3 regions of the Veillonella sp. AF13-2 genome follow, and region 1 is predicted to be linked to each of the others. Evidence: riboswitches for the same ligand, from Rfam matches in the RefSeq annotation. Region 1 holds a riboswitch; each other region holds the start of a gene.
The links. Region 1 has a riboswitch for cobalamin ahead of nikB (nickel ABC transporter permease). Riboswitches for the same ligand answer to the same signal wherever they lie in the genome.
Positions count from the first base shown of each region.

Region 2: another riboswitch for cobalamin. It lies ahead of DWV85_RS05205 (methylmalonyl-CoA mutase family protein); the one in region 1 lies ahead of nikB (nickel ABC transporter permease).
Region 3: another riboswitch for cobalamin. It lies ahead of DWV85_RS06645 (ABC transporter substrate-binding protein); the one in region 1 lies ahead of nikB (nickel ABC transporter permease).

Region 1 covers NZ_QTMT01000002.1:49,640-56,630, reverse strand. Annotated here, with positions in the region: gene potE (putrescine-ornithine antiporter) at 369-1,700, shown strand; cobalamin riboswitch at 2,104-2,291, shown strand; gene nikB (nickel ABC transporter permease) at 2,436-3,374, shown strand; gene nikC (nickel transporter permease) at 3,374-4,195, shown strand; gene DWV85_RS04210 (ABC transporter substrate-binding protein) at 4,349-5,917, shown strand; gene DWV85_RS04205 (ABC transporter ATP-binding protein) at 5,930-6,727, shown strand; gene DWV85_RS04200 (dipeptide/oligopeptide/nickel ABC transporter ATP-binding protein) at 6,720-6,991, shown strand, end outside.
Region 2 covers NZ_QTMT01000002.1:283,176-290,166, forward strand. Annotated here, with positions in the region: gene scpA (methylmalonyl-CoA mutase) at 1-2,041, opposite strand, end outside; gene DWV85_RS05205 (methylmalonyl-CoA mutase family protein) at 2,046-4,208, opposite strand; cobalamin riboswitch at 4,498-4,674, opposite strand; gene rarD (EamA family transporter RarD) at 4,835-5,731, shown strand; gene DWV85_RS05215 (DUF3829 domain-containing protein) at 5,822-6,721, opposite strand.
Region 3 covers NZ_QTMT01000003.1:165,183-172,173, reverse strand. Annotated here, with positions in the region: gene DWV85_RS06660 (ABC transporter ATP-binding protein) at 1-64, opposite strand, end outside; gene DWV85_RS06655 (iron ABC transporter permease) at 61-1,110, opposite strand; gene DWV85_RS06650 (ABC transporter substrate-binding protein) at 1,127-2,299, opposite strand; gene DWV85_RS06645 (ABC transporter substrate-binding protein) at 2,402-3,574, opposite strand; cobalamin riboswitch at 3,776-3,965, opposite strand; gene DWV85_RS06640 (GNAT family N-acetyltransferase) at 4,179-4,661, opposite strand; gene DWV85_RS06635 (GNAT family N-acetyltransferase) at 4,855-5,274, opposite strand; gene DWV85_RS06630 (GNAT family N-acetyltransferase) at 5,380-5,844, opposite strand; gene dgt (dGTPase) at 5,937-6,991, opposite strand, start outside.

The DNA.
Region 1 (6,991 bases):
TATAGTGGACTGTGAGGAAATAATAGTCTTGTACTAGGAAACTATAACCGTGATAGATAGGAAAAATTACATCTATACACAGAATAAAATAGGGTAAAAATATACTTTGCCGCAATTAAAATGAGTTCTCTTCGTTTTAGTTGATAAATTACCTATAATTTATTCAATTCGTGTAATATAGCTTGTCCGCCAATAAAGTACTTTTATTTTGGTTTCATAGGTGTTATTATTTAACTCGTAATAAGAATAAAAACGGTAAATTCACATTCAAGCCCATCACAGCACGAACTGGATTTACTTAGCGGTATATATATTTTAAGTGAATTATGGACGAGAAAAAATTCACCTTAGTGAAAGGGGATTGATACATGAAAACCACCGCTAAAAAAATGTCTGTATTCCAGCTAACCACAATGGTAGCAGCCAATATGCTAGGAGCTGGGATCATTATGTTACCAACTAATTTGGCTCAAGTTGGTACTATTTCAGTTTTATCTTGGCTCGTGACAGCTGTGGGTGCGCTTTTACTAGCGTATATTTTTGCTCAAGCGGGTATGTTCTCCCAAAAACAAGGGGGCATGGGCGGTTATGCAGAACATCGCTTCGGTAAAACTGGACATTTTATGGCGAGCTATGCTTACAGCATATCTCTCATCATTGCTAATATCGCCATCGCGGTATCTGCCGTAGGTTATGGCGCAGCTTTCTTTGGTGTTGACCTCAATGCGACACAAACAAGTCAAGTAACAATTGTGCTCTTGTGGTTTGCAGCGATTTTAAACTTTAGAGGTAATCGCTTTACAGGTCGACTCAGCAACATGACTATTTGGGGTTCTATTGTTCCGGTTTTATTAATCGGTACAATTGGCTGGCATTGGTTCGATCCATCTATCTATTGGGCGGCATGGAACCCAAATGATCTTCCGCTTTATGATGCGGTAAAACAATCTATTTCCCTAACTTTATGGGGCTTCCTAGGGTTTGAGTCCGCAGCGGCTAATGCTGATGCTGTTGAGAATCCAAAGAAAAATGTACCTATCGCTACAGTGGCAGGTACATTAGCAGTGGCAGTGGTTTATATCTTGTCCACAAACGTTATGGCAGGTATTGTGCCGAACGTTGACTTATTAAATTCTAACGCACCATTCGGTTTGACATTCGTATACATGTTCAATGATACTATTGCGAACATTGTTATGGCTGCTATGGTTATTTCTTGCTTTGGTGCTTTACTTTGTTGGCAATTCACATTGTCCCGTGTATTCAAAAGCGCAGCAGAATATGGTTACTTCCCTAAAATATTTGCCCGTGTAAATAGCAAAGATGCTCCTGTTCGTGGCGTATTGATTTTACTCGCTGTTGAAACATTACTTACTTTGTTCACTGCAAGCGAATCCTTGCGTGAGCAATTTGAAATCTTAGTAAACTTAGCGGTTGTAACTAACGTAGTACCGTATGTATTGTGCATTTTGGCAGTACCTACAATGATGCGTATGGCTGGCGTAGCTGAAAGTCGTATTAAACGCTCTAATTACTTGTTCGGTATAGGCGTTCTTTATTGTCTATATGCAATCTACGCATGTGGTTTTGATGCTATGGTAGGTAGTGCGGTGGCAGTAAGCATAGGTTTGGTGATTTATGTTTTGCGTAAAGCGTGGGATACACGCAGAGCACACCGCTTACAACAAAGTATTGATTAACTGAATATATCTCGTCTTATTAGAGGCTATTACTTGGTATAGCCTCTTTTTTTATCATAATCATGCATTAGACTTATAATTAATGCGAGCCAGATATGAAAAAACATAAAGAGTATTATTATTAATCAAATTTTCGCTGTGTATAAAAAGATTTTATAATAAAGTTTTACATTATTTTATTATTATTAAAATTAATATATATACCGTCATATACAGTAAATATAAATAAAAAATTATTTATATAAGTTAATTTATATAATTTTATGCAGGATTATGAATTTAATCACTAATTAATATTTTTTATCAGTATAAAAACTATATTGAAAATACGCGAAATACATATACCCATAAGGGGTATATGTATTGCAAATAGAGTATTAATATAGTATATTTATAATCGATAAAAATGAATGAACTAGTGAGTGTCGGTATTTACCGAGCGTAAAAGAGGAAAATGGGTGAAAAACCCATACTATGCAAATAGCTGTAATGAGGAGCAAGGTTTCATTATAGGGTCACTGGGAAACTGGGAAGGCCGAAATGTTGCGATGAATCAGAGTCAGAAAGCCTGCTCTAAAGGTATGGTATGCATATGCTGTGCTTAATTTAGGTTAGTCGGGCGACTAGCCTTTTTTCGTTCCCTAGCCTTTAAGCTTCAACGCTATATAAAAAAGCTAGTACCATTAGTTTGTCATTTGAATTGTTGTTAGTGTTTAGAGAGTTTAGGAGGCGCCTATGGGCAAACGCTTTGTCAAACAATTGGGGCAATTTATTGTTACCTTGTTTGGCATCACATTTTTGACATTTTGTCTCACCTATTTAGCACCAGGTGACCCAGTAACGATGTTACTTGAAACGGCAGATTCTATCGTATCTCAGGAGCTTATCGATGAAACTCGAGCTCAGCTTGGGTTAGATAAACCATTTGTAGTACAGTATGCAAACTGGGTCGTCAATGTCGCACAAGGTGATTTAGGGATGAGTTATTCTGCTAAAAAACCAGTAGTAGATCGTATGTTGGAGGCTTTACCAGGTACATTAATGTTAGCGGGTACGGCTTTAGTATTTACGCTGCTCTATGCATTGCCTGCAGGTATTATAAGCGCCTTAAATCGTAACAAATGGGTTGATTATGTGTTGAGATTTCTATCTTTCGTAGGCGTATCTATGCCTACGTTCTGGTTAGGTCTTATACTGATTTACATCTTCGGTCTTAAATTAGGCCTTGTACCGATTGCATCCTCTCGCGTGACTGCGTCTGGTGTTATTTTGCCCGCTATTACTTTGGCAGTTGTTGTTGGGTCTAAATACATGCGTCAAGTGCGGCTCGTTATCCTTGAGGAAATGCAAAAGGATTATGTTATTGGCGCTCGTGCTCGCGGTGTTAGTGAGATAAAAATTTTATTCGGTCATATTTTACCTAATGCGGTGTTACCACTCATCACTATTCTTGGTGTTCTTATCGGTTGGTTACTAGGTGGTGTGGCAGTCGTAGAAATGGTATTCTCTTGGCCGGGACTTGGGAATATGGCAATTTATGCTATTACCATGCGCGATTATCCATTGATCGAAGGTTTTGTGTTGTGGGTTGCTTTAGCATATATGTGTATTAACGCATTGGTTGATGCATCATATATCTTATTAGACCCTAGATTGAAAAGGGAGAGAGCATAATGGCAGAATTTATTCAAAAACATAAATTGTTCTCTTTCTATAGTGGGTTGATGATTATCATTGTTCTCATCGCTATCTTTGCACCCTGGCTTGCACCGGGCGATGCTTTCACCTCAAATATAAGTCAGGCATTGCAAGCACCAAGCAGCCAACATTGGTTTGGTACAGATAAATTAGGACGTGATGTATTATCTCGTATCATTTACGGTACTCAATTATCCTTGTTCATGGGCGTATCCATCGTCGTTATCATGGTGAGTATTGGTACTATCATCGGTGCTATAGCAGGCTATTTCGGCGGCAAAGTCGAAATGGTTCTCATGCGCCTTGCTGATATTATGTTATCCTTTCCAGGTGTTGTTTTAGCCATCGCTATTGCTGGTATTTTGGGTGGTAGCATTGTGAATACGATTTTGGCCTTATCTGTAGTAGGTTGGGCAAAATATGCTCGTTTAGTACGTTCTATGACGTTAAAAGTACGTGGTGAAGAATATGTAACGGCTGCGGTTATGATGGGGGCGTCTACGGCAACTATCTTAAGACGACATATTATTCCTAATATTATGCCTCTTGTTGTTACTACAGGTGCACTTGATATTGGGGCCATCATGATTGAGGTGGCAGGGCTTTCCTTCCTTGGTTTTGGTGCACAGCCACCAACACCTGAATGGGGCCTTATGCTTAACGAAGGCCGCCAGTACTTGCAAACAAGTCCATGGCTTATGGTATTCCCTGGTATGTCGATCTTAATCGTGGTATCTATTTTTAATCTTTGGTCTGATTCCTTACGAGATGTAGTGGATCCAAAAAATCAAGGATAAAATTGTTTTTACCTTCATAAATTTGAATCTTTATTTAGTGAAAGTTTCATTATGACTGGTAAGAAATTATGGTTTTTCCATCACAACTATTTTAGATAGTGATGATGTTAAATGTTTTTATGATTTACATATAGTTGTAAAAGGAGATTTTAAATGAAAAAATCTTGGAAAAAGGCTCTATTAGCAGGTCTTAGTATTGTAATGATGGGTTCCTTCATAGCAGGTTGTGGATCTGATAATAATGGTGCTGCTAACAAAGATGTATTAAAAGTAGGCGTTACTAACTTCGCATCCACATTAGAACCTACAGAAAACTTTTTCGCATGGGTTGTAATGCGCTATGGTGTAGGTGAAACATTGGCTAAGTTTGACGAACAAATGAAACCTCAACCATGGATTGCATCTAAATGGGAAGTATCCCCAGACCATAAAACGTGGACTTTCACAATCAATGACAAAGTAAAATTCTCCAACGGTAAAAAGGTTGATGCTGCAGCTGTTAAAGCATCTATCGAACGTGCTTTTGAAAAATCCAATCGTGCAAAAACGTTCTTTGAATATGATTCCATCGAAGCAAATGGTCAACAATTGGTAATTCATACGACGAAAGAATATCCTAATATGCCTGGTCTTTTGGCCGATCCATTATTCTTAATTGTTGATGTCCAAGCTGAAAAAGATGGCCGTAACTTTGCGAAGGAAGGCCCTATCGGTACAGGCCCATATGTAGTTAAATCCTTCACTAAAGAACGTGCTGAAATGGCTGCGAACGAAAACTACTGGGATGGTACAGTACCATTTAAAACTGTAGAAATTCCTTCCATCGATGACCCTAATACTCGCGCTATAAGCTTACAATCTGGCGACGTAGATATGGCTGTTAACATCGGCCCTGGTGAAATTGGTTTATTCCAAGGCAATGATAAATTCAAAGTAGATGAAATCGCATCTCTTCGTGTCGTATTGGCCCGTATTAATCAAAAAGGTATTCTTGGGGATGACAAAGTTCGTGCTGCAGTTATCTCTGCAACAGACCGTAAAAACTATGCTGATGTATTGTTAAAAGGTACATTTATTCCTGGTTCTGCTCCAATTCCACCATCCATGGACTATGGCTTCAACGATTTGAAAGATCCTAATGCGTATAATCCTGAACGTTCTAAACAATTGTTGGCTGAAGATGGTTGGAAAGATACTGATGGCGATGGGATCCTTGATAAAGATGGCAAACCATTAACATTCAACTTCGTAGTATATAACTCTCGTGCAGAATTACCACTTTACGCAGAAGCTGTTCAAGCAGATCTCAAAAAAGTTGGTATCGATATGAAAATTAAAACAGTTGACTACAACTTGATCGATAAAATGGGTCAAGATGGCGACTATGATATGCTTATTTCCAACATCGTAACGGCTAATACAGGCGATCCAATCTGGTTCTTGGCTAACTACTGGCATACAAATGACAATGGTTCCAACCCTCAAAACGGTTCTGGTTATTCCAATCCACAAGTTGACCAATTGTTAGATGCAGCTGAAACAGAATTCGATCCTGCAAAACGTCGTGATTACGCAATCCAAATTCAACAATTGTTGATGAATGATGGTGCTGCATTATTCTTAGGCTATCCTAAAACTAATATCGTTACAGGTTCTTACTTGAAAGGTGCTGTAATGTACCCAAGTGATTACTACTGGATTACTAACAAAATTACAAAATAGTGAGGAGCTATAATGGCAGAAAACATACTAACTGTAGAAAACCTTAACATTGCGTACCAAGGTGTGCCTGCTGTTATGGATGTGAACTTTACCTTGGAACGCGGTAAGGTATTAACCATTGTAGGTGAGTCCGGATCCGGTAAAACTACTGTAATCCGGGCCCTCATGGGTTTATTACCTGTAGGTGGTGAGGTTACAGACGGTACAATGATCTTTAACGGTCACGACCTTCGTACCCTATCTAAGTCAGAATGGAGAGCCATACGTGGTAAAGATATGGCTATGATTTTCCAAGATAGTGGTAGTGCATTAGATCCAATTGTTCGCATTGGTAAACAATTTAGAGAATTGTTTACATCTCATATTGAAATCACTAATGATGAATGTGATCGACGAGCAATTGAGTTATTAGAATCTGTATCTCTTCCTAATGGAGCGGATATATTGCGCCGTTATCCACACGAATTATCTGGTGGTCAACGCCAACGTGTTGGTATTGCTATGGCGTTAGCATTGGACCCAGCATTACTCATCGGTGACGAACCGACATCTGCACTCGATGTAACAACACAATCTCAAGTGGTTATGCAAATGCTTGAACTAGCTAAAGAGCATAATTCTGCAATAGTCATGGTAACTCATAACCTTGGTGTAGCAGCGTATATGTCTGACTATATTATTGTTATGAAAAAGGGCTGTGTTGTAGATGCTGGAACCCCACAAGATATTTTGGAAAATCCATCTAATGAATATACGAAACAACTAAAAGACGCTGTGCCAACATTGGGAGGAGGTCGTTACATTGACTAATTACGCAGTAGAAATTAAGAATGTATATAAACGATTCCCACTTCCTACTGGTGGTGAGCTTGAAGCATGTAAGGATATTAATATAACTCTCGAAAAAGGTCAGTCCCTTGGTATTGTAGGGGAATCTGGCTCAGGGAAAACAACATTGGTTCGTATGATCATGAAGATGCTTCCTATTACGGAAGGCGAGATTTATGTAGATGGTGTAGAGATTCAACATATGAACTTCGAACAAACGAAAGAATACCGTAAAAAGATTCAAAT
Region 2 (6,991 bases), 230 kb from region 1:
TGGCAACTAAAATATCTCCGCGGCCCCGCTTGTTGAGTTCCTCTACAAGTTGAGGCAATAATGTCTTATGCCCCGCCGCAAGAGAACTAAATCCGACAATATGAACGTCATTATCCACCGCATCTTGTGCTGTTTCTTCTGGAGTTTGGAACAAAGGTCCGATATCCACGTCAAAGCCCATGTCCGCGAAGGATGTAGCGATAACTTTGGCACCACGGTCATGACCGTCTTGGCCCATTTTCGCAATCATGATACGAGGACGACGACCTTCGAGTTCTTCAAAGTTATCTGCCATTTGGCGTACTTCTTTGATTACATCGTCATCTTCAAATTCGCTGGAGTATACACCGGAAATAGAGCGAATAACCGCTTTATGACGACCGCATACCTTTTCAACAGCAAAGGAAATTTCACCCAAGGATGCACGAGCACGAGCCGCTTCAAGTGCAAGGGCAAGCAAGTTGCCTTCGCCCGATTCGGTAGCTTTTGTGATCGCTTCAAGACAGGATTGAACCTTTTCTTCATCCCGGTTAGCGCGCAATTGTTCGAGACGACGAATTTGCGCTTCCCGTACAGCCGTGTTATCTACGTCGAGGATATCCAATGGATCTTCTTTATCTAGACGATATTTATTGATACCGATGATTGCTTCACGACCAGAGTCGATACGAGCTTGGCGACGTGCAGCAGCTTCTTCGATACGCATCTTAGGAAGCCCTGTGTCGATAGCTTTCGCCATACCGCCAAGGGATTCGATTTCTTGAATATGACCCCAAGCGCGACGAATCAATTCATCAGTCAACGCTTCTACATAGTAGGAACCGCCCCATGGGTCGATAACCTTACATACCTTAGTTTCGTCTTGGATGTAAAGCTGAGTATTACGCGCAATACGTGCGGAGAAGTCCGTAGGCAATGCGATCGCTTCGTCAAGCGCATTGGTATGTAGAGATTGAGTATGGCCCAAAGCCGCGCCCATCGCTTCCATACATGTACGAGCCACGTTGTTGAACGGATCTTGTTCTGTAAGAGACCAACCAGATGTTTGGCTGTGCGTACGAAGTGCCATGGATTTAGGATTTTCAGAGCCGAAACTATTGATAATCTTAGCCCATAACATACGAGCCGCACGCATTTTTGCCACTTCCATGAAGTAGTTTTTACCGATTGCCCAGAAGAAGGACAACCGTGGTGCGAACTGGTCAACGTGAAGGCCTGCATTAACACCGGTACGGATATATTCAAGACCATCGGCCAATGTATAACCTAATTCGATGTCCGCAGTAGCGCCCGCTTCTTGCATATGATAGCCAGAAATGGAGATACTGTTGAACTTAGGCATGTACTGGGATGTGTACGCGAAGATATCGCCGATAATACGCATGGACGTAGCTGGAGGGTAAATATAGGTATTACGTACCATGAACTCTTTCAAGATATCATTTTGGATTGTACCAGCCATAACCTTTTTATCTACGCCTTGTTCTTCACCAGCCAAGATGTAGAACGCCATTACTGGCAATACAGCACCGTTCATGGTCATGGATACGGACATTTGATCAAGAGGGATACCGGAGAATAGAATTTCCATGTCGAGGATGGAGTCTACCGCAACGCCCGCTTTACCAACGTCACCTACTACACGAGGATGATCGGAGTCATAACCACGGTGAGTAGCAAGGTCAAAGGCGATAGACAAACCTTTTTGGCCCGCTGCCAAGTTACGACGATAGAACGCATTGGATTCTTCCGCTGTGGAGAAACCAGCGTACTGACGTACTGTCCAAGGACGAGTAACATACATTGTGGAATAAGGTCCACGCAAGAATGGAGGTACACCAGCCATATAGTCAAGGTGTGTCATCCCTTCATAATCCATCTCTGTATAGAGAGGTTTTAGTTGGATTTGCTCCATTGTTGTATTATATAAATCTTCAAAGCTTTTTCCTGTTTCTTTTTGAAGTTCAGCAAGCCATGCATCGCGAGATGTTGCTTTCTGAGATTCCAAGCCAAGAGAGGAGAAGTCTGGATTTTTGAACATGAGCTCACATCCCTTTCTTATCTTGTAACGTATTCAAGATTTCGTAACAATTTGCACGAACAGAAATGAAGTCGTCCACGCCAGCTTCACGGTACACAGGTTCTAAGTCCTTAGGCGGTGCCCCTGCTAAAATAACCGTTACATGCGGCATAGTTTCTTTCAATTCCTTAGCGAGTGGTGGCACCAATTCTGGATAGGTATCATCTGTAGAACAGATAACGACAACATCAGCACCACTTTCACGAGCAGCTTTCGCAGCATCAGCCGTTGTTTCATGGCCATCATTTTTGATAACTTCAAAAGCACCTACTTCGAAGAAGCCTGTGGAGAAGTCCGCACGAGGTTTATGTTGAGGGATTGGGCCCATATTAGCCAAGAATACCTTCACATTATCTTTCGTACGTTGTTTATAATTCTCGGTGCGCATGCGAAGTGCTTCAAACCGTTCAGTCCAACGATGAGCTGAAATGGATTCAATCGTTTCAGAAGCAATATCACCAGCGTCTAAAGCCTTCCGGATTTGACGTATTGTTAATTTATGTAATGCACCGAGTTCAATAAGGCCAATCAAAGCGCCTGGTTCCGTAGTACCTGCTTCTAGGGTAGCCTGTGCTTTCACAACCGCATCTGGCTCCGCACTCGCCAAGTACTCTTCGATTTGAGCAACCCGTTTTTGACGCAATGTTTCTTGATTTTCTGGTTTTGGATCAAGCAATTCTTCAGTCATGTTCGCATACATGTTGTTACCTACAGCCACATCTTTGCGGAATGCAAGGTTTTTGAAGCGTTCATCAAGAACTGCTTTAACTTGAGCTTGTGGATAGCCTTCTTTCAAAGCTGCTATGATGCCACCTTTAGACTCAATAGTTTGGAACTCAGCCCAAATTTTTTCGCATAATTCAGCTGCCAATGTTTCCACATACCAGGAACCGCCTACAGGGTCCACCGGTTGACGCAACTCGAACTCAGTTTGCAACATAACTTGGATGTTACGGGCAATACGACGAGAGAAATCGTCAGCCTTGCGAATTGGTTGGTCGAATGGGGACACTTCAAGACTGTTCAAACCGCCTACAACACCAGAGAATGCTTGTGTTGTATTACGCAACAAGTTTACATATGGGTCGTATACAGTTTTTGTGAAAGCCGATGTTCTGCCGTGTACATGAACGGCACGGTCAGCTTCTTCAGCACCGAACGCTTCCATGATGCGCGCCCAAAGTACGCGCAATGCACGCAATTTAGCAATTTCCATAAAGAAGTTTGCACCCAAGGAGAATGTAAACATCATGCTGTTAGCAATAGTATGAATATCGATGTTCCGTTGTGCTAATTGACGCACGTAGCAAACGGCTGTTGCCAATGTATACGCAACCTCTTGCACATCATTAGCGCCGCCATTAGCATATACATCGCCAGATACGAGTACAGTTTTAAGCTCTGGAGCTTGTTCTTTAGCCCATACAACAGTATGTGCCATTTCATCAAAGGCTGTATCTAAAGACATATGCAATGTGCCATCTTTAGCCCAAACACCAATAGGGTCTGCACCAACGAGACCTTTCAAGTCAGAAGTCTGTTTTTTAGAGCCTTTCACCGTAGCCGCTAACATACCGAGCAAGATAGCTGCAGAAGCACCTGTTTCAATGTATAAAGGATTTTCCTTCAAATTAAAACGCTCAATCAATTGTCTACAATCATCCATAGTAGACAGAGATGTACCGCCGATACCAACAGCTGCGCCTACTTGCACATCTTGATCATGGCGTGTTGCTTCATCAAGGCGAATATTGTGAATGGTGCCACCTTTTACAATTTCGTATAAACTTGCATGATTAGCATCCTTAGGAAAGGATTCGTCTACATATTGGGATACGCCCCAAGAGTCTTTAATATAACCACTTGCCTTTGTGCCACGTAGGAACTCACCTGCTCCAGGATATACACCCTTTGGAATTTTTTCTCCATGCAATGCAGGCGTGTAAATTGGTTGTAACGTAATTCCCTCATAGGTTTTAGTGAACATCTTCTTATGAAAGTCGCCACCCTTTAACGCTTTTTCAACCTCGGTCTGCCATTGTTCATACGTAGGTTTCTTAAACTCATCAAAGGATACAGGTGCTAATAAATCGCGTTCAGCATCCTTTGAAGTCTTTTTGTCAGACATATATGTGCCTCCTTTTCAACTCGAAACCATACCGAGAAACAGCGCACCGTACCTGCGAATTGTTAGATATATGAATCAATCGAGCTTTATCTTATTGGACCACATCAACCTCAAAATGTGTCCATCTGTTTGATATCTATAAAACCTGATTCCTATACTCAACATCCACTCTAAGGGCAATAAAAAACGTGCCACCTAAAAGTGACACGTAAGGTTTCTTATTGAAAGGTACACTAAAAATACTGTATCCAGCATACCCCAATCCCCTTCCTATCGCTCGTAGGTACATAACGGTGATTATCAAATAGGCAGTTCTCCTGGCTCGGGATCATCACCTCGCTTTCGCCTTCCCAGATTACTCCAGTGACATGTATGAAAGCAGACTCATCCTTACAGTGGCGGGACCGCATCGGCTTATACCGATTTCTCTATTAAGTCTTGCGACACCTATTCTCTATATTCGTTGTTCTAAGTCCAATATAGTGTAACAATATGCACAAAGTCAATGAACATAACATTTAATCATAAGTACCAAAACTAAAGTTATAACTGAAAATCATATGCAATAACTAAAACGCATGATTTGAGAATTAGTGATATAATAAATACTATCACGAGGAGGCATTATGGAACATACAAGTAAAAAAGGGTTAATCACAGCCCTTAGTTGTTATATCATTTGGGGCTTACTCCCTCTATATTGGGCATTATTAAACCATGTTTCACCGTATAATATACTGGCACAGCGCATTATCTGGTCAGGTGTTTGTATGGCTATCGTTGTATTTGGTCTACATTTTAAGCAATTCAAAAAGGACTTTCAATTACTAAAAGAACAACGTTCACAACTATTCCTACTTTTAGTGGCGGCAGTCATCATCAGTGTAAACTGGTTCACCTACATTTGGGCCATCGCCAATAATCAAGTTATGAACACGAGCCTTGGTTATTACATCAATCCACTCTTTAATGTAGTATTAGGTGTCATCCTATTTAAAGAGGTTCTATCTATACCGAAAAAGCTAAGTGTCCTCATCGCTACCATCGGTATCGCCTTGCTCACCTATCAAGTGGGATCCTTACCGTTAGTATCGATGATCCTCGCCGTTTCCTTCGGTCTCTATGGAGCCGTAAAAAAGAAACTGCTCATCTCGCCCTTTACGAGCATCGCCTTTGAGGCTTGGCTATTAACACCGCTAGCCTTACTATATACGACCATAATCGATAATACCGTGTGGTCCTATTTCAGCACAGACTGGTATACGACCATGTTGCTCATAGCTTGCGGTCTAACTACATCTGTCCCATTGGTGCTATTCTCCTATGGTGCACAGCTATTACCGCTCAATCTACTAGGCTTCTTGCAATATGTATCCCCTACCATTGCCTTGTTGCTAGCCATCTTTTACTTTGGTGAAAGCTTTGGCACACCGCAGATGATTGCCTTCAGTTGTATCTGGATAGCCTTAGTATTATTCTCGTTATCAAGCCAAATTACAACGCGCATTAGCCTTAAAAAGTAATACATCTACTAATCAACTAAAAAGCTGTATCAAATGATATCCTCATTTGATACAGCTTTCTTTTATATAGACGTATTAATCTAACTTATTTTAATCTAACTCATTCATATTGGTCGTATTCAGATTAGAAATGTAATGGTTATAGGCCTCAATCATACGATTATAGTCATTATCTTGTTTCGAACCCATATAGGTACGGATTGCACCAATCGTAGAGTTTACAGAGGTCTTAACAGAATCATACTTAGGACTAGTAATACCATTTGATACATCACCAATAGATTGCAACTCTTGATTGATAGCATTTACATCTAGTTGTTTTTCACTATCGATCTTTTCTAAGACCGCAGTAAGTCGCAAATGGACCTCTTGTGCTGCAGCAGCATTTTTCTTGCCTGCATCGCGCAATTGTTGTAACCGTTGTTGCAAGCGGTCTGTATTGATTTTATGCATAACATTATCAAAATCAGCATAAATAGGAACAAATTGTTCATACAATTGAACATATTTAGGGCCTAACTGTTGCTCCTTAGCATAGTTGTCTGTCGTATACCCTTTAGATTTATAGTATGCATCAAGCTCTTCCGCTACCGGTGTAATTTCGTTCAATTTTGAAAGCAGCTTATCTAAAGGCTCCTTCATTTCATCATACGGAATACCTGCTTGCTTAGCCTCTTCTAATTCTTTTTGTAGCTGCTTAAAGTTCGGTGCACTAAATACAGTTAAATGCTGCCCCGCTTTTAACTCATTAAGAGTTGGCGTATTCGCATAATCAAACATGACAGCCATGCGATTGTATCGGCTTACAGCTTTCACATATTGATTAAATAACTGCACCTGATCCTGCTCAGACCGCTGCGCAATTTCCTTACGGCTCTGTTCAGTCCCCTGCCATAATTCTGACATACTACAACCGCTCAAAAAAAATGGAGATGTCAATGTCGCCGCACACAACACAGCCATTGCTACCCTTTTACCAAATGGTTTCATGATGAATCCTCTCCTTCCATCAATATACAACCTAATTTATACATATTAATTATATACTAATATGATTTTTATGAATAGGATTAATATATAAAGGTCATTTATCAATTTTGTCAAGTGACTAATAGAATCAGGGGTGACCAATGATCACCCCTATTTTCCTTTATATACTGCTAGACTATAAATAAGAATGTATAACTCCTAATAATTGTTTTGTACGTATACACGTGTTATCATGAAAGGAGAGAATATGAAGGATAAGGATTTACTATT
Region 3 (6,991 bases), on a different contig from region 1:
CCTTTAAGATTTGTCCGTCTTCCGTAGCGGAATAACCAAAGGTTAGATTATGAACTTCAATCATTTGAAATAGCTCCTTTTCCTAGTTAATACCAACGAGAAGAAGAAAGGTACGCCGATGATTGCCGTCACAATACCGATTGGGAACATCGCCCCAGGAACGAGCATCTTACTCGCAATAGATGCGAGAGACAAAATCGCCATGCCACACACTGCAGATAACGGTAAGAAATACCGTTGATCCTCACCCACAAGCATACGTGCAATATGTGGTCCTACAATACCGATAAAACCAATGGTTCCAACGAAAGAAACGGCAACGGCTGTAATGATGGAGATGAAAGCAAACACTTTTACCCGTAAGCTTTCAACATTAACACCAAGACCAGAAGCCTTTTCATCGCCTAATTTTAATGCTGTTAAACGCCAAGATTCACGCATCATAAGCGGAAGCATGATTGCTAGCACGATAAGAACAATAGAGATGTTCACCCAATTTGCCTTAGCTAAACTCCCCATCGTCCAGAACACGATGTTTTGAAGGGCCTCAGGAGATGCCATATATTGCATCAAGGATTGAAGCGCTTGAAACAAGAACATCATGCCGATACCAGCGAGAATCATCGTTTCAGAGGAGAAGTTCTTAATCTTATTAATGGAATAGATAAAGAAGCTCGTCAAACTAGCAAATACGAAGGCGCCAAATGGAACCATAAAGACACCTAAAAACTCTAATGCACTAGCGCCTACAACAACCATGAGAGATGCACCGAAGCCAGCCCCTGCGGATATACCAAGTGTATATGGGCTAGATAACGGGTTATCAAGGATAGTCTGCATGCCAGCACCAGCAATGCCCAAAGAAGCACCTACGAGCAATGCCATAATGGCCGTTGGAAGACGAATCGACCAAATGATAACATATGCGTTTTTGGAAACCTCTGCTGGGTCTGTTAATGCGAGCCATACATCACTTAACGTAAGTGATGCAGGACCTACAATAATATCGGTAACAAAACTTACCGCACAAATGATCAGACCGATGATAATAAACATGAGCTTTTTATAGCTCTGTTTTTTATAATCGTACTGATTGTTAGTTTCTGTCACTACGAAAAACTCCTTTTTAGTTCAAATGCATAAACCAAACGCCACCGTAAGAGAATGGAAGGAATTTATCATAGAATTCCTTAAGTGTGCCTTCAGGATCTACATCCTTGAATTCCTCAGGATAGAATGTTTTAGCTAAGTATTCGAATACTGCAACGTCATATACTTCACGAGGTAAACCATGGTGAGTAGAGAATACGTTTTTAGATTGAACGGCTTTCAATTCAGGCCAGCCTTGACGTTCTGTAGTGAAAGCCTTCAATAACTCTTGAGATTTTGCTTCATTTGTATCAAAACCTAAACGCATGGATGTAGGTTTCTTAGGCCAGTAAGAACCGATGATCATGATGATATCTGGGTTTCTTTCCAAAATAAATTCTGGGTTAACAGGACCTGCTTTTTGAACTACATCCTTAGTAATAAGGTCGCCACCTACTTGAGTTGCCAATGCGCCCCAGGCTACGTTTCCACTATACGCAAAACCTAAACCTTCTGGACCTTCGTTACCTGTTTCAATGTAAACAGTTGGTTTTGGTTTATTGATTTTGCTAATACGGTCCATAACTCGTGTTAAACGTTCAGTATAGAACTTGTTGATTTCTGCTGCACGCTCTTCTTTACCCAATGCTTTACCGATAGCTTCGATAGATTTTTGGTGATTTTCAAGCTTTTCCGCATGGTAATCGATATAGATAGTAGGAATGCCAGCTGCATCGATTTTAGGTTTGTAATCAGCTTCATATTGATCTTTGAAATATAAAGGCATGAAGATAACATCTGGGTTTAAGGAAATTACTTTTTCCACATCAAATGTTTTATCATTTACGTTACCAATGAGAGGAATTTTTTCCAACTCTGGCACTTCAGATTTGTAGCGATCCCACATATCTGTACGCAATTTGCTTAAATAAGGGTCAATACCAACAATAGTCTTAGCCACATCTTTACCTTGCAACGCAGCCATAGTCAAGAACGCACCACCAGAAGCACTCAATTGAACTACTACGCGTTCTGCTGGCTTTTTCAACGTAACCTTTTGACCAGTTACGTCTGTAATCTCAATTTGTTTGCCAGATTGTGCCGCATCCTTTTTCGTATCTGCTGGACCACCACAAGCTGTCATAATCATGCTCACAACTAGCAGGAGCACCGTGGCAAGATAAGCCATAAATTTCTTTTTCTTAACCATAGAATACCTCGATTCCAAACTTAATAAGTTCTAATAAACACAATATATAACAGCATTTATTTGGGGTTTTACATCATCAGCTCCTTCACACACAACACAACCCTAATTCATATGCATAAACCAGATGCCACTATAAGAGAATGGCAAGAATTTGTCATAGAACTCTTTAAGTGTAGCTTCTGGATCAACATCCTTAAACTCTTCAGGATAAAATGTTTTTGCTAAATATTCGAATACGGCCGCATCAAATACTTCGCGTGGAAGACCATGATGGGCGGAATAAACTTGTTTATTCTCTACGGCTTTTAATTCGCTCCAACCTTGACGTTCTGTGGTGAAAGCTTTCAACAACGCCTGAGACGAATCTTCAGTAGCTTCAAAACCTAAACGCATAGAAGTTGGTTTCTTAGGCCAGTAAGAACCCATAATCATAATGATGTCTGGATTCTTTTCCAATACAAACTCAGGATTAATTGGAGATGACTTTTTAATAGCATCTTTTGTGATTACATCAGCACCAGCCATAGTAGCTAATGCCCCCCAAGAGTAATTACTACTAAAGGAATTACCAAATTCTTCCGGACCATTCATCCCAACTTCAAGATAAACTGTTGGTTTTGGTTTGTTAATTTTACTAACACGATCGAGAACTCTTGTCACGCGATCCGTATAGAACTTGCTGATTTCTGCGGCACGTTCCTCTTTACCTAAAGCCTTACCGATGGCTTCAATGGATTTTTGATGACTTTCAAGTTTTTCAGCATGGTAATCTATATAAATAGTTTGGATACCAGCAGCATCCATTTTTGGCTTTGCATCAGACTCGTACTGATCTTTCAAATCTACAGGAATAAAAATAACATCTGGATTTAATGCCACAACTTGCTCAGCATTAAATGTTTTATCACCGACTGTACCCACTACTGGAATCTTAGCTAGCTCAGGCATTTCAGCAGTAAAGTGCTTCCACATATCCGCCCTGTAATCCTGCAAAGATGTATCCATACCGGCAATAACCTTTGGAGTATCTTTACCCATAAGGGCAGAAATCGTAAAGAATGGACCACCAGCACCACTCCATTGTAAGACAACTCTCTCTGCTGGCTTTTTAAGCGTTACCGTACGACCTGTTACGTCTGTGATTTCGATTGGCTTGTTATTTTGCGCCGTATCTTTTTTTGTTTCGCTAGAACCTGCACATGCAGCGATGAGCATACTAACAATTAGGAGGAAAACCGTGGCTAAATACGCCATAAACTTCTTTTGTTTGAACATAAGTACCTCTCTTCTCTCAACTAAAACTATCACTATAAGTGCACATAAAAAGCCCGTTTCCCCACGAAGAGGAAACGGGCTGTCATCTCAGTTAGACTAACTACCACGCCTAATAAGCTAGCATATAGTATGAGCTTTCAACTATGCATAGCTAGTATAAATTCATCTATATCAATCCCCATCCCTGTCTCTCGCAGGTCAATTGGCAATTGTTAATTAGGCAGTTCTCCTGGCTCCAGTTCAACGTTACTTTGCGCCTTCCCAAAAACTTCAGTGACCGAGAGCATTTTACCCTCTATGCAAAGTACCTCGCTGTTACAGTGGCGTGACCGCTTTGGCTTGTACCAAATTCTCTATTAAGTCAATAGACACCTAACCCAATCATATGTGATTTTCCTCATCGTAGCATGAGGGATATACAGTGTCAATAAACGTATAGGGGTACTTCTATCCTTATATAATCTACACTTTTTAGCAAAAAAGAAGCTAAAACTCAACCACTAAGCGGTGTTTTAGCTTCTCATTAGGACAATCTGTAAAAATATCCGTCAAATTCTATAATTTATTTTTATCTATTAATAACTACATTGCCATAACAAAGGTGCTAAAACTCAACGCGCATCTGATACCATTTAGCACCGCCGTGATTCGACTCAGACTCACCGTCATTTACAAAGCCAAACTTGGCATAATAAGGAATCTTTTCTTCCTTACAGGTTAGAATCACACCCTTACGTTTTTCTTCTCTCGCAAGGTCGATAAACGCCTCAATTAACTTACCACCTACACCGCGATTCCGATACTCTGGCATTGTATTTAAGCCAAATATCATCTGCCATGCGCCGTTAGGGTTATGCAAAGAAGCATCAGCAAACATCTCATCCGTTAAGATTTCATCATCCGTTACAAAACCATCGATAAAACCAATAGGTGTATCGCTGTCAAAGGCAATTAAAAAATGACCTACATAATGGTCTAATCGTTCCTTAAAAGCCTCACGAGGTGCAGCCTCGGCAGGCGGAAAACAAGTGGCTTCTATATGTGTCACTAAATCTAAATCAGCGGTTGTCGCTTTTCGTATTAACATATTAATATCCTTCTTTATGTACTTATGTACTTATTTGCTTATATACTTATGTATTTATATATTTGTATAAAGCACATTTTAAAATAAGTCAACTAAAATAAATCATTTTTAGTATAAACGCTTTACGCTATAAAGGCTACACGTAGAGATGTTACGTGTAGCCTTTTTCTGCTAAATCTTATATTTACTAAATTCACTTTTTCGTATATTTCGGCACATTTCGATACTGCATTGGTAATGAGTCCTCTTTAATCTTAAATCCGTGCTTTTCATAAAATGGAGCATTCTGACTTTCACCAATCATAACATTGATGTACAAATACGATTTGTAAGCGTCTTTCACCATTTCAAGCAAGTGCCCTGCAATACCTTGTCCCCGATAATCAGGATGAACTAGCACATAGTTTATGAAGCATACCAGCTCGCTATCATCCATGACACGAATAAGACCTATTAAACGATCTCCATCCCAAGCAGAAATCACGCGCGATGAATTCATTAGTGCCTTGTGCAATCTATCAGGATACTTGCCTACCACCCAGCGAACAGATAGAAATAACTCTGCTACCTGTTGGGGTGTAAATTTTCTTTCGTCTGTATATGTAATCCCCATAAAAGCTCCTCCAATGAATCCCAAGATAGCGCTATCAATAAACTGGTATCTACCATTTAAATAGACTATAAGACAAATAAGCTCTATTAAACTAAATAGTCTCTATCAATCAAGTTCCTTGCTCATATAGATAACATCGTCCATAGGGTTATGATAATACGGCTCGCATTCAACAAAGCCATGCTTCTTATACAAATGGATCGCTGCCTGCAACGGTTCAATTGTATCTAGCACCATTTCTTTATATCCAGAGGCCTTAGCGCGGTCCATGATGCTTTCAATAAGACGATCACCTAACGCATGTCCACGCCCTGCAGGACGTACGTAGAGGCGTTTCATTTCACAGCGTGTATCACTATGCTGATAATACGCTACCATGCCGAGCACCACATCATTATCATCAATAGCAACCAATAATTCACCATTTGGCGCTGTATATTTTTCAGAAATATCGGCTAATTCCTTATCTAAATCCTGAAAGGATAAATCTCGACCAAGCCATTGCGTATACTCTGTAATTAGCTCTTTTACTTGATCTAAATAAGGTTTTCCATCAACAATTTTAATCATTTAATCTTATTTACCTATTCCATATATCAAACTATTATAATTCATTATCTATTTATTAATAGTTATCGTTAGGTTTGAGCCCTTTCGATTAGTTATCTCATTAATTGAATACCTTCTAACATTTGATAGGTTTCTAACGCAAACTCATCGGTCATACCACTAATATGGTCAATAATCAAGTGAGCTCTAAGCCACCACTCTTTTATCAAAAACTCATTTACATTATCATTTACTTTAATCTTTTCTACATCAAAGTTATAGGCCTCTTTATAACGTTTTCCAATACGATGTAATAATCTCTTTTCAAAATCAAATCCTTTTATTTCCCCCTCATTAGTAATTAATTTATAAAAATCTTCATATTCCATTTTTAAAATACATCTATATTTATTTAAAATACCTGTTATAACTGCATATCCAGTAATTTCAATACTTTCAGCTTTAAATGAAGTATATAAAATACTTCTTGATACACTTTTTATAGTATCTAAAACTTTTCCCATATCATTACTTTTTGATATTAAACTATCTGCAGTGCCTTCATAAATCTCCTTCTTAAAAGCCTTAAAGCAATCAACAGCTTCCTTCATCGCTTTTAAGGACCAAGGGATTGATATATCTCGTTTAAAGCCCTTTAACTCATCATCTTTAGGTAACTTAACAGGAAGCTTTATACCTTCATATTTTTTATTCCACTCTTCATGAAAAGCATCTATAAATGCTTTTTCTGTAATTATCCCTTTTTCAATACCATCAGCTATATCACTCATGCAATACGCAATATCATCTGCCGCTTCCATTATATATACAAAAGGATATCTATTATTATTCTCTATTTCAACTGATTCATAAATAGAATTAACTAAATCCTGTTCTGTTTGAAAATAGCCTGCTTTTTTAAAGCGTAGTGCTTTATCTTTTTCACCTGTTGTTCTCGGATACTTTATTATACATAAAAGAGTAGAAAAAGTTAGGTTTAAACTATATTCATCATAGTCAGGATGTAACTTTGTAACAATTCTAAAACCTTGAGGATTACCATCAAATTCTTTAAAGTCATTAATTAATAAGTTAAGCAATGATGCAGCATTATCAAGTTCTAATTTAAGTGTTTCAGGAAGAGAATTTCGAATACTATCGTTCGCCC